2 regions of the Cytobacillus sp. FSL R7-0680 genome follow, and region 2 is predicted to be linked to the other one. Evidence: riboswitches for the same ligand, from Rfam matches in the RefSeq annotation. Region 2 holds a riboswitch; the other holds the start of a gene.

Region 1 (6,987 bases), 1.3 Mb from region 2:
AGAAAATAGATTTTTTCATCTCACCAGCATACTCAGTACCACCAATAAGTACAATACGGCGTTCGAATGAAACGATGATAAAAGTTTCTGAAGCTGTACCGTCAACTGCTGGGTCTGCTTTGAAATTAGGTGCTGAAATAACTGTAAATTCAGATTCGTGATCTAATAAATCTTCTTCTGTAGGACGAATAAACAATTGGTGTGCAAAAAGGTTATGCCAAGCATATTCATTAATTACTTGGATTGGCATACGGTGTTTTTTATCCGCACCAGCAAATCCTTTGAATACGAAAACTTCTTCTTTCTCTTTTAAGAAAGCAATCACCTTGTTGTATAAGTTATTGAAGACTGCTTCAGAAATTGGTTGGTTCACACTTCCCCAGTCAATTTTATCTTTAGAGCTTGCTTCTTCAACAGTATATTTGTCTTTAGGTGAACGACCTGTATACTTACCTGTTGTCGCGCGAATTGCACCGGTAGATGTAAGAACACCTTCGTTTCTGTTTAATACTTTTTCAACTAGTTGCGGCACAGATAATTGAACTTGGATGTTTTCGCCTTTTAGTAAATCATTTAACTCAGTTATCGATACAGAATTCATCTGATGAATACCTTCCTTTATATAATATTATTTAAGAGATATGCATCTCAGTCGCTATTTGTGATTATTTCTTCAAAAATAGTATAACACATTTATTCATTCAGTCTATACTATATAAATCATTTTTATATAATTAATGAAATTGTCACAAATACAGGCAGTATTCATTATAAATAGCTTTTGCAAATTTAAAAAGGATAATCAGCAAATTTAATGTAATTTTTATATATATTAAGGAAAAAGAACGGTATGATCTTAACTAAAATTATCCGTTATCAAAACTAAAGTTTATAGAGTCGGATATGACAATTTTTACATTGAATTGTTAATGAAAAACATTTGACTATATTCCATGTGTAAGTTATGATGAATCCTTGAACGGATACTCTCTTATCCCGAGCTGGTGGAGGGACAGGCCCTATGAAACCCAGCAACCTGCCAACTACATTTTCATGAGCAAAGGTGCTAACCTGATGCAAGGATTTATTACTCACTATCCTTGAACGATAAGAGTGAAAGGCGCGAATCATTTTGCTTCAACCTTTTCACTAAATCAGAGAAGAGGTTTTTTTTCATGCTTTTTAACATGATGTTGGCGAATACGAGGAGCGGCTTTTGGAATGTACTATTTATGTATGGGAAAAAGACCAACCATTTTATTCTCAATATTCCAAGTTAGCGCATAGGTTATTAAGGGTATGAGATAAACATTGGCCCATAAATAATGAAGATTCAAATAAGGGAATGAGTTCCGTATCAAAAATAAAGACTATAATAAAGTCTTATTGATTCGATAAATAAGGAGGAAGTCAGATGTCAACAAAACGTAGATTGTTTACTTCTGAATCAGTAACTGAAGGTCATCCGGATAAGATCAGTGACCAAATATCTGATGCAATATTAGATGCTATTTTATCACAGGACCCAAATGCGAGGGTTGCTGCGGAAACGTCTGTTACTACAGGTCTTGTATTGGTTGCAGGAGAAATCACTACATCCACATATGTAGATATTCCAAAAATCGTTCGTGAAACCATTAAGGAAATTGGTTATACACGTGCAAAATATGGCTTTGACTCTGAAACATGTGCTGTATTAACTTCTATTGATGAACAGTCAGCTGATATTGCTATGGGTGTAGACCAAGCATTAGAAGCGCGTGAAGGACAGATGACTGATGCAGAAATTGAAGCCATTGGTGCTGGAGATCAAGGTTTAATGTTTGGCTTTGCATGTAATGAAACAAAAGAGCTTATGCCATTACCTATTTCATTAGCTCATAAACTTTCTCGCCGTTTAGCTGAAGTAAGAAAAGAGGAAATCTTACCTTACCTTCGCCCAGATGGTAAAACACAAGTAACAGTAGAATATGATGAAAACAACAAACCTGTACGTATTGATACAATTGTTATCTCTACGCAGCACCATCCAGAAATTAGTTTAGAGCAAATTCAACGCAATTTAAAAGAGCATGTAATTAACCCAGTTGTTCCTACTGAATTAATTGATGAAAACACAAAATACTTCATCAACCCAACAGGTCGCTTCGTTATTGGTGGACCTCAAGGTGATGCTGGCTTAACTGGTAGAAAAATTATCGTTGACACATACGGCGGTTATGCACGTCACGGTGGTGGTGCATTCTCTGGTAAGGATGCAACGAAAGTTGACCGTTCAGCTGCTTACGCAGCTCGCTATGTGGCAAAGAATATCGTTGCTGCTGGACTAGCTGACAAAGCGGAAGTACAATTAGCATATGCAATTGGTGTTGCTCAGCCGGTATCCATCAGTATTGATACATTTGGAACTGGAGTAGTATCTGAGGATGTTTTAGTTGAAGTTGTTAGAAACAATTTTGACCTCCGTCCTGCTGGCATTATCAAAATGCTTGATTTACGCCGTCCGATTTACAAGCAAACAGCCGCTTATGGACATTTTGGTCGTACAGATATTGATTTACCTTGGGAGCGCACAGATAAAGCGGAAGAATTGCGTAAGGAAGCTTTAAAATAAATTAGAAAATTATGGCTGTAGAAAACTCCTTTAATGAGTTTTCTACAGTTTTTTTATGTGGAAAAGGGGCTATCGTTAAATTTTAATAAACGTACAATTGAGCCAAAGCGATTAGCTCGTACATCAAGAAGTGGAATAGCCAAAGATAGAAGAGTAAAAGTCGTTTTTTTAGATATTACAGTAGCAAATAAATATAATATTTTAAGCCCCCTAATAATGGACAAAAACCCTTAAGGAAACGATTTCATATAAAATTAAAATAATTGTCATCTTTTCGTCTTAAATTGAGGGTAAAGAATAAACATCCTTAAGTATATGAAGAAGTAAACATGAACATACTGCCTAGCATAAATCATTCCATTTTTTTTTCGAAAGGTGAAACTTTTTAAAATAACTTATCGTCTATACAAGGTATGGGAAAAAATACAAACTAGATGAAATAAAAAGTAGGTGACGTACATAATGTGTGGTTTTATTGGTTGTATACATGATCAAGCACAAAAAGTACAAGAAGCAGATAAGCAATTTGAGAATATGAATAACATTATTACTCATCGTGGACCAGATGATTCAGGATATTATCGTGCAGACCATATCCAATTTGGCTTCCGTCGATTAAGTATTATAGACATTGAAAGTGGTCATCAACCACTGACTTATGACAATGGTAAATACTGGATTATTTTTAATGGAGAAGTTTATAACTATGTTGAACTACGTGAGGAATTAATCAATAAAGGACTAACTTTTGAAACTAATTCGGATACTGAAGTGATTATTGCTTTGTACAGTTATTACAAGGAGAAGGCGGCAGAAAAGCTGAGAGGTATGTTTTCCTTCGTTATTTGGGATAAAGAAAAGCAAGAAGTTTTTGGAGCGAGAGATCCTTTTGGAATCAAACCATTCTATTATTTTGAAGATGGTGAAACCACTTATTTTGCCTCTGAAAAGAAAAGTATTCTGTTGGCATTAAAAAACGATGTCATTAATTATGATGCTTTGCAGTATTATATGACTTATCAATTTGTACCTGAACCGATGACAATGTCGGTGGGTATAAAGAAACTTGAGCCAGGTCATTATTTCAAGAAGAAAATCGGTGGATCTATGCATATCCAGCGTTATTGGAAAGCACATTTCCAACCTGTACAAAAAGAAGAATCTCAGTTTATTAAAGAGATTCAAGATGTTTTAACTGACTCAGTTAAAATGCATATGCGCAGTGATGTACCCGTAGGTTCGTTTTTATCCGGCGGGATTGATTCTTCTATTATTGCATCCATAGCAAAACAGTTTCACCCTAATATTAAAACGTTTTCAGTAGGTTTTGAAAGAGATGGTTTTAGTGAAGTGGATGTGGCTAAAGAAACAGCTGAAAAACTAGGTGTTGAAAATATAAGCTATATCATCTCTCCAGAAGAATATATGCAAGAAGTTCCAAAAATTATGTGGCACACGGATGATCCATTAGCGGACCCTGCTTGCGTTCCACTTTACTTTGTCGCAAGGGAAGCAAGAAAACATGTAACGGTGGTATTATCAGGCGAAGGTGCTGATGAATTGTTTGGTGGATATAATATATATCGTGAACCACAGGACTTGGAGATTTTTAGTAAAATGCCTTCGGCAGGAAGAAAGTTATTGCGTACCCTTTCTCGAATCATGCCAGAGGGGATGAGGGGTAAGAGCTTTATTGAACGAGGAACGACGCCAATGGAAGAACGCTACATTGGCAATGCGAAAATGTTCTTAGAACATGAAAAAAGAGAATTATTGCAGGTTTATAATGAGAAGAATGATTTTAAAGATATTACCCGTCCATTATATGCTGAAAGTGCAGCCTATGATGCGGTTAATCAAATGCAGTATATTGATATTCATACTTGGATGCGCGGAGATATTCTTTTAAAAGCAGATAAAATGACGATGGCACATTCATTAGAATTGAGGGTACCATTCCTTGATAAAGAGGTCTTTAATGTGGCTTCAACCATCCCAACTCATTTAAAAACGTCTCATCAAACAACGAAATATATCCTTCGTAAGGCAGCGGAAGGTATTGTGCCAGAACATGTGTTGAATCGTAAAAAGTTAGGCTTCCCGGTCCCTATCCGTCATTGGTTAAAAGATGAGATGTATGATTGGGCGAAAACGTTAATTAAAGAAAGTCATACAGATTATTTAATTAATAAAGAGTATGTAGTAAACTTACTTGAAATGCATGCACAAGGAAAAGCAGATTATAGTAGGAAAATCTGGACGGTACTTATGTTTATTGTGTGGCATGATGTGTTTATTGAAAAGAAATATGATTTTGAAAAGCAATTTATTTCAGAAACAACAGCACACCTTTAAGTCAACAACTGTGAAAAAGAATGAAAACCCGAACTGAGTTCGGGTTTTCTTGTTGTTAAAGTAAAAAAATTCTAAATGTCTTAACTGTACTTTACTAATTTAAATAAGTAATTGCCTGCCTGCCCATTTGTTCCCAACCGGCCTGGAACTCTTTGATAGGTGCTTTCTTATTTTTTATATTAGAGAAGGGGTCATTAAAGTATATATATTGTTCATCGTATCCAGTCACTAAAACGGAATGTTCTTTATACGTAATGTCAATTACGCCGCTTGGTGTGTGCCATGTCTGAAAATAAGCATCAGGCAGTTCATTGTATTTCGTATTAATGATCACCCAGACAGGCTTCTCATTAGAGAGATGTGTTTTGATTGACGAAAAGTCATCACCAGTAAAATCATGAATCTTCTCTGGTAAATAGTTTTCTGCCAGCTCTTTAATAGGCGTATGGTAAACACCGAGACCTCGATTGTTAAAAGAGTACATATCGCCAATAAAACCGTCATTGGGGTGACCATAATAAATCTTGCCATCTTTTTTTTCAAAGGTTGCAGGGTTTTTCCTAATTTCTTTAGCTAAAGTCATTTTATCCACAGTTACGCCTGCGTGGTTGAGTAACATCGCAAGGCTTGTAACCTCACATCCGCGAGGGAGTTCTGGAAATTGTGATATGACCGGAATGTCTAATAATACTTGTTGTTTTATTTTTACGATAAATTCTTCATTGTTTGTTCCTTCCGCCCATTTGTTCTCTCGGAAAAGGGCAGCATCAGCGTGTTCCGTTGTTGCTTTCGGAGAAGGAAGAAGGAAGATTAAAATAAGAAGAAGGATAAGCAGTTGTTTAGCACCATTTTTTAGCAGTTTAATAAATAAATAAACTAACAAAATTAATGCCATTCCAATAATAAATTTCAACAATTACACCACCTAAATAATGTCTTCCACTTATTATCGGCGATTGAGCAGAATTTATCAGAAGTTATTGCCTTTCTTTTTTTAGTGCTTTGTAATACTGCCCTTTCTCAGCATATTCTCGTATAATCCGTTCCATATCCTTTTTATCATCGTCATTTAATTCACGCACTACTTTTGCTGGACGACCAAATGCTAAAGTGTTTGGAGGGATGATTTTACCTTGAGGAACAAGACTACCTGCTCCGATAAATGCACCTTCACCAATTTCTGCTCCATCTAAGACGATAGAACCCATGCCAATTAATGCTTTTTTTCTTATTTTACAACTATGTAAGATAACTTGGTGTCCAATTGTTACTTCATCTTCCAGGATGAGTGGGTTATTAGGGCTTTGGTGAAGAACTGAATTGTCTTGTATATTCACTCTTTTTCCAATATAAGTGGGTGCAACATCACCGCGGATGACTGTATTGAACCAAACGCTTGATTCTTCGCCAATTTCTACATCACCCGTAATAGTTGTATAATCAGCAATAAATACATCATCAGCAATTTTGGGTTGTTTGTCATGAAAAGGATAAATCATTGTTATCATAGCTCCTTTTTACCTTAGTCAATTTAAAATGACTGTTTTCTAGCCATTCTGTTCTTTTTTAATATTATATCATGGAGAAATCATGAGAAATCGTGAAGATTTTTAAAAGGTAGGATATAATAAAGGGTAACAAACTTGAACGAAACAGAATTGTTTTTAGGAGGATCAGACGATGTGGAAATGGGAAGCTGAGGGTGAGGCAAAAGGTGTGATTGTGATGGTTCATGGGGCAATGGAACATCACGGCAGGTATGGTTGGTTAATAGAAATGTGGAGAGTATCAGGATTTCACGTTGTTATGGGTGACCTTCCGGGTCAAGGAATGACGACTAGATCACGAAGAGGGCATATTGATTCTTTTCAAGAGTATCTTATTGAAGTAAAGGATTGGATACAAGCTGCTTACACCTTTGATTTACCTGTTTTTCTTTTAGGTCATAGTATGGGTGGTTTAATAACAATACGCTTGTTACAAGAAGAAAGATTAAAGCTTGCGGGCGTCATTCTTTC
Region 2 (6,987 bases):
AGTATTTGACATTATTAAGGAAATTAAGCAACAGGGTGTCACTGTCCTATTAGTTGAACAGAATGCACATCAAGCATTATCCATGTCTGATAGGGGATATGTGATTGAAAATGGAGAGATAGTGATGTCAGGTACAGCAGAGTCTTTGCTGCAGGACAATAAACTTAGAGAATCTTATTTAGGTCTAGCCAATTAAGACCCTTGCACCGAATAGTTTTTTGATAGACTGGAGAGTTCACAAAATGAAAATAATTGAAAAAATGGCTAAAATACTATCTTTGTACTCTATGAATAGAACAAGCTTATCTATTAGTGAGGTACAAGAGGAGTTGGGATACCCTAAAAGCACCGTCTTTCGTATCCTCAACGCACTAGAAGAATTTGATTATATTGAAAGGAACAAAGATACTCATAGATACTCTTTAGGTGTTAATTTTTTTAGGCTGGGTAGCATTGTTCAAAGCCAATTGGATTTTAGGCATGTCGCCATACCGATAATGAAAAAAATGGTAGAAGAAACAAGCGAAACAGTAGAACTTAATATTAAGGACGACCTTAATCGAGTATGCGTAGAAAAGGTTGATAGTCCTCAGGATGTCCGAAACTTTGTAAGAATTGGAGAACGAAAGCCACTTCATTTAGGTGCTTCAGGTAAGGTATTGATTGCATTCGAGAAGGAAACCGACAGAGAAAAAACACTCGATAATCTAGCTATGCAAAACAGTCTTATCCCTATTCAAGCACTACGAGAAGAACTCAATCAAATCAACCAACGTGGTTTCTGTGTTACGAAAGGTGAAAGGGTTCCTGGGAGCTTTGCTATTGCTGCACCTATATTTGATCAAAACAAAGAGATGGTCGCAAGCTTAACGATTGCAGGTCCTATCCAGAGACTTACGCCAGAACATGAGGAGGAATTGATTGCAAAAATAAATGAGGGAGCTAGACAAATCAGCAACAACCTAGGTTATTTTGAATAAGAGAAGGGGGAGAAGGCCGATTGTTCAAGAAAGCTTCAGCAATATATGATGCAGTTTGGTCAGACTTTAATGAAGAAACAATTGATTCAGCTAAATGGATCTTGTTAGATACATTAGGAGCTTTGATTGCTGGCATGCAGCAACAAGATACGCTCGAATTAGCTAAGCAATTTTCTGGAACGGGTAGCTATCAGCTGCTTGGTACTACCCTCCATGCAGATATGTATAGTACTGGACTTGTACATGGTACGGCATGTGTGGCTACAGAGATGGATGAAGGAAACCAATATAGTAAAGGCCACCCTGCGGCTCATGTGATTCCTGTTATTCTCACGATGCTTCAGAGAAGCAAAAATGTTTCTGGACAAGAACTGATTAGTATGATTATTAAAAGCTATGAATACTGCTCAAGATTTGGTAGAGCGACTACTCTATTACCAGAAGCACATGCTCATGGTACATGGGGAGTAATGGGGGCTGCAGCAACTGCACTCATGATTGATGGAGCAGATGAAGCAACATTTCAAGAAGGTGTGAACCTAAGCGCTAGCTTCTCATTGCCAACCTTATGGACATCGGCATTAGAAGGTAAATTAATTAGAAATATTTACGCTGGCCATGCGATTGAAATGGGAATGAAGAGTGTGATATTTGCCCGTACCAATCATTTGGCGCCGAAAAATAATGTTTCAACTGTGTTTTCCACTATTCTCGGCAGTGGATTTAATTGGACTGATTTAGAGAGGGGTAAGAATGTGCCCTGGGATATTGAACTCAATTATTTTAAACCCTATGCTTTTTGTCGTTATGTGCATTCACCTATTGATGCCTTTAAGTCTATTCTTGACAAACAGCAACTTGGTCCAGATCAGATAGAAAAAATAAACGTATTTACCTATGCAAGAGCATCCTCTTTATTACATCAGGATTATGAAAATATACTGTCATCGAAGTTTAGCATACCTTTTGCTATTGCTGTACAGCTCTATCATCAAAAAGCGAATCAATCTGTTTTCATAGATCAGCTACACAAGGATAAAGAGATAAAAGAGTTCGCTAAAAAGGTGTTTGTTCAATATTCTGCTGAGCTCGAAAAGGACTATCCTCTTCAAATGCCCGCTCGAGTGGAAATTATAGATTCATATGGAAATATATATAGCGAACGTGTAGACATTGCAAAGGGCGGGCCGGGTAAAAAACTATCTGAAAGCGAATTGATAGAAAAATTTAAGACCTTGACATCTGCCGTCTACAGCAGCAATCAACAGGATAAAATAATTGATTTTATTACTCATTTAGAAACGGAAACAAATATTGAGAAACTATTTGTTTTGTTGGAGTTGAAATAAAAGTATATTTTTTAAACAGAAGAGAGGTTAAAAGTAATGAATAATAAACAGAAATATGGCCCTCTAACTGGTAAGAGAGTGTTAGATTTGTCTACAATGATTGCGGCACCTTTTGGCGCTACATTACTAGGGGATTTTGGAGCTGAAGTTATTAAAGTAGAGATTCCCGGTAAAGGGGATACATTAAGAGGCATGGGTCCTTTTCGTGAGGATGAACCATTAAGGTGGCCAGCTTTAGCAAGAAATAAAAAATCACTTACTTTAGATTTGCATAAAGAAGAAGGGAAAGAAATTTTAAGAAAGCTTGTTAGAGTGTCAGATGTAGTAATAGAAAACTTCAGACCAGGAACGTTGGAAAAATGGGGGGTTGGATACGAAAATTTAAAGAAAGAGAATCCGAACTTAATCATGACAAGGGTTACAGGGTATGGTCAGACAGGTCCAAATGCCAGCAAAGCAGGATTTGGTACACCAGCGACTGCCTATAGTGGATTTACTTATTTACATGGATACACGGATCGACCTCCCATTAGTCCGTCTTTTTCATTAACAGATTATGTGACGGGTATTTACGTTGCTTTTGCAACGGTTACAGGTCTATATCATCGTGATACAGCAGAACAAGGGGAAGGACAATATATTGATATCGGATTATATGAATCTATGTTTAGAATGATGGAATTTCTTATTGCGGAATATGATCAAAAGCAAATCGTGAAAGAGCGTACGCCAGGTTTGAGCGGACACTCCAGTCCGGCAGGAACATTTCAAACAAAAGATGGTCACTGGATGTCTCTTGTCACTAGCTCTGATCGTACATTTGAACGTTTAGCAGCTGCAATGGGCAGGGAAGATATGCTTGAAGATGAGCGATATCATAATAATGCCGCCCGCCTTAGCCGATTTGAGGAAACAAACGGAATTGTTGCCGATTGGGTGAAACAATTTAATAGAGAAGAATTGCAGAATCTGCTAGATGACTATGGGGTCCCAATTAGTCCAATATATAGTATTAAAGATATCTTCGAAGACACTCACTATAAAGAACGACAAAATATCATAGAGGTTGACCACCCTCGTCTAGGAAAAATAAAAATGCCTGGTATCATCCCTAAATTCTCTGAGACACCTGGGGCTGTTCGAAATGTAGGCCCAGATTTGGGAGAGAACAATGAGGAAATCCTTTCTGGCATTCTTAATTATAATCATGAAGAAATTGAGATTTTAAAAGAAAATAACGTAATCTAAGGAGGGAAAAACATGAATTTGAAAGAAGAGGTCATTATTTCTGAAGTTTGCCCCCGCGATGGCTTTCAAAGTCTGGCAGAAATCATTCCTACAGAAGAAAAGGTCGAATTGATTAATTCAATGATTAGCTGCGGTTTCAAGCAAATTGAGGTCACATCTTTTGTTCACCCAAAAGCGATTCCTCAGCTGTCGGACGCTGCTGAAGTACTGCAAAAAATAAAGCGCAAGCAAGGGGTAAAACTACGTGCGCTTGTCCCGAATTTACGAGGATTAGAAAGAGCGATTGAAGCAGAAGTAGATAAAGTAAAACTAATGCTTTCAGCAACAGATTCCCACAGTATCAGTAACGCTAATAGCAAAACGTTCGATGCAATGAAAGGTTTTGAACCTCTAGTAAAACGCGCAACAGAAGCTTCTATGGGTGTATCAGGCAGCATTTCTGTCATATTTGGATGTCCTTACGAAGGGGATGTACCTTTGGTAAGAATTGAAGAGATTTGCAAAAGATATATAGATATGGGAATATACCAGTTATCGTTAGCTGATACAACAGGGATGGCGAATCCGGTAAAAGTTAAGCGCATTATTGGGCATCTCACTAGTAAATTCCCAGAATTATCCTTATCCTTACATTTGCATAATACGAGAGGTATGGCTTTTGCCAATGCCGTAGCAGGCTATGAAATGGGTGTTCGGGATTTTGATAGCTCGATTGCTGGACTAGGTGGCTGCCCTTATGCACCAAACGCCACTGGAAATATCTCCTCTGAAGACCTTATTCATGGTTTTGAAGAGATGGGTATTTCAACAGGTGTAGATTTGGATAAAGTCATTAAGCTAGGAAAAAAAATAGAGATTAAATATCCTGAATATTCTGATAGCTTTATTTTGAAGGCTGGTAAATGTTCTGACTTACACCTAGCTCCAAAAACCCAAGAAAAGTTGGGATAAAACTTCTATTCTTATTAATCCTCCTTTAAGAGAATGAAGATAGATTGAATTTTACTTTTAGCTAAGTGAGAAGTATTATGTCTTTAATTTTTCAAGGGCAGCTTTTGGAGGAAATCTTTTAGTTGTAAATGCAGTATATAATTCTCCTAATATGATTATTTTCGATTTTAATTTCAAAGAACAATTGAGACCATCAAAAGAGAAGCTCATACCATGTTTTTTACTATATCTTTAACTAATTATTAACGGCAGTTACATCCTTTATAAAACGTTATTTCTTTTATGAGGATATTTGAGAAGCGCTCTCAGAAGAAATTAACTTTTTCTTAACGTTTATGTATATTCATGAGTTTCAATTAAATAATTCTGACAAATCATAAAAATTAGATTTTTGTATTGACTTTTATTGATAGTATGTTAGGATTTATCTTATCCAATATTTTCTTATCCAGAGAGGTGGAGGGACTGGCCCGATGAAACCCGGCAACCTGCTTAATGCAAGGTGCTAATTCCAGCAAAATGTTGATTCATTTTGAAAGATAAGGTGTCATGAATCGTTATCTCACACCTTTTCTTATTGAAAAGGTGTTTTTTGTATAAGAGGTGATTCTTAAAAAATAATAGTCATTCGCTGATTAGACAACTAAAGGCGGACATTTTCCTTCAATGGGGAAATGCCGTCTTTTTTTATCGGAAAAGGAGGGATGAAATGCAACAGGCGATTACTTATGAGAACTGGCAGGATATTTCTGCAAGCTTTACTACCGATGATCACTCGAAAGGCGCTTTGTCTGTTCTAGAGTGGGCCTATCACGCGTACAACGAGGATGAAATTGTGTATGCTTCTAGTTTTGGTGCCGAAGCCATCGTCCTTATCGACTTAATTACGCAAATCAAAAGAGAGGCTAAGTTGGTTTTTCTTGATACGGATTTACACTTTCCTGAAACTTATCAAGTGATTGAAGATATAAAAAAACGTTTTCCAGCGCTTCAAGTTGAAATGAAAAAACCTCATTTAACATTAGATGAACAAGCCGCTCGTTACGAGTCGGCATTGTGGAAAAAAGATCCGAATCAATGCTGTCAAATACGTAAAATACTACCTTTACAAGAAGCAATGGTGGGAAAAAAAGCGTGGATTTCAGGTCTTAGGCGCGAACAGTCACCCACAAGAAAGTATACTAATTTTGTGAACAAGGATGAGAAATTCACAAACATCAAAATTTGTCCACTTATTCATTGGCGGACGAAAGATGTCTGGGATTATATCAAAGAAAAACAATTACCCTATAATGCTTTACATGATGTGAACTATCCGAGTATTGGGTGTTTTCCTTGCACGCAACCAACAAATGAAGACGCTGATTCCCGCGCGGGTCGTTGGCAAGGCTTAACGAAAACAGAATGCGGCTTGCATACTAATTCATAAAAAGGAGTAAACAAATGAGCTTACCTAGTCCACATGGAGGAACATTAATTCAAAAATATGAACCACAATTCGATCTAGCTAAAGTGACAAAAACAATCGCAATCGACCGAATTGCATTAAGTGATTTAGAGTTGATTGCTATTGGCCTATTTAGCCCACTAACCGGTTTCTTAGGCAAAGAAGATTATGAATCTGTCGTGAAGAAAATGAGATTAAGTGATGGCACGGTTTGGTCACTTCCCATTACATTACCTGTTGATCTATCGGTTGCAGAACAACTCGATAAAGGGGAACAATATCGCTTGGATTTCGAGAATACAACTTATGGAGTCATCACAGTGTCGGAATGGTTTAGACCAGATTTAGAGATAGAGGCACATCATGTTTATCAAACTAACGACCATGCGCATCCAGGTGTGAAACGACTTTTTGAAAGAGGCAATCATTACGTAGCTGGTGAGATCACCCTTATAAGAAAACCTGAGAAAAAAGACTTTATAGATGTTTGGTTAGAGCCAAAAGACACTAGGGCTTTGTTTGTAGAAAAAGGTTGGCAATCGATTGTTGGCTTTCAAACACGTAACCCGATTCATCGTGCCCATGAGTATATTCAAAAGGCCGCCCTTGAGACTGTCGATGGCTTATTTGTGAACCCTTTAGTCGGTGAAACGAAAGCAGATGATATCCCGGCAACTATTCGTTTAGAAAGTTATCGCATTCTTTTAAAAGAATATTTCCCTCGTGAACGTGTTCACCTCGGTGTATACCCAGCAGCAATGAGATATGCTGGGCCGAGGGAAGCCATCTTTCACGCTATCGCTAGAAAAAACTTCGGGTGTACACATTTTATTGTTGGGCGAGACCATGCTGGTGTTGGCAATTATTATGGTACATACGATGCCCAAGAAATTTTCCACAACTTTACGAAAGAAGAGCTGGGTATTACACCGTTGTTCTTTGAACATAGTTTCTATTGTCACCGTTGCGAGGGAATGGCTTCAGATAAAACTTGTCCTCATGAAATGGAAGA

The links. A riboswitch is a leader RNA that binds a small molecule or an ion and turns the genes downstream of it on or off. The one in region 2 is predicted to bind S-adenosylmethionine.
Region 1: linked by a shared signal. The riboswitch ahead of metK (methionine adenosyltransferase) and the one ahead of MKY26_RS05945 (phosphoadenylyl-sulfate reductase) in region 2 are both predicted to bind S-adenosylmethionine.

The regions. Positions count from the first base shown of each region.
Region 1 covers NZ_JBBPAO010000001.1:2,483,479-2,490,465, reverse strand. The annotation lists gene pckA (phosphoenolpyruvate carboxykinase (ATP)) at 1-601, opposite strand, end outside; SAM riboswitch class I at 989-1,114, shown strand; gene metK (methionine adenosyltransferase) at 1,415-2,614, shown strand; gene asnB (asparagine synthase (glutamine-hydrolyzing)) at 3,077-4,969, shown strand; gene MKY26_RS12295 (C39 family peptidase) at 5,064-5,882, opposite strand; gene MKY26_RS12290 (gamma carbonic anhydrase) at 5,947-6,468, opposite strand; gene MKY26_RS12285 (alpha/beta hydrolase) at 6,650-6,987, shown strand, end outside.
Region 2 covers NZ_JBBPAO010000001.1:1,171,957-1,178,943, reverse strand. The annotation lists gene MKY26_RS05970 (ABC transporter ATP-binding protein) at 1-196, shown strand, start outside; gene MKY26_RS05965 (IclR family transcriptional regulator) at 243-980, shown strand; gene MKY26_RS05960 (MmgE/PrpD family protein) at 1,001-2,329, shown strand; gene MKY26_RS05955 (CaiB/BaiF CoA transferase family protein) at 2,366-3,577, shown strand; gene MKY26_RS05950 (hydroxymethylglutaryl-CoA lyase) at 3,590-4,528, shown strand; SAM riboswitch class I at 4,970-5,074, shown strand; gene MKY26_RS05945 (phosphoadenylyl-sulfate reductase) at 5,238-5,957, shown strand; gene sat (sulfate adenylyltransferase) at 5,972-6,987, shown strand, end outside.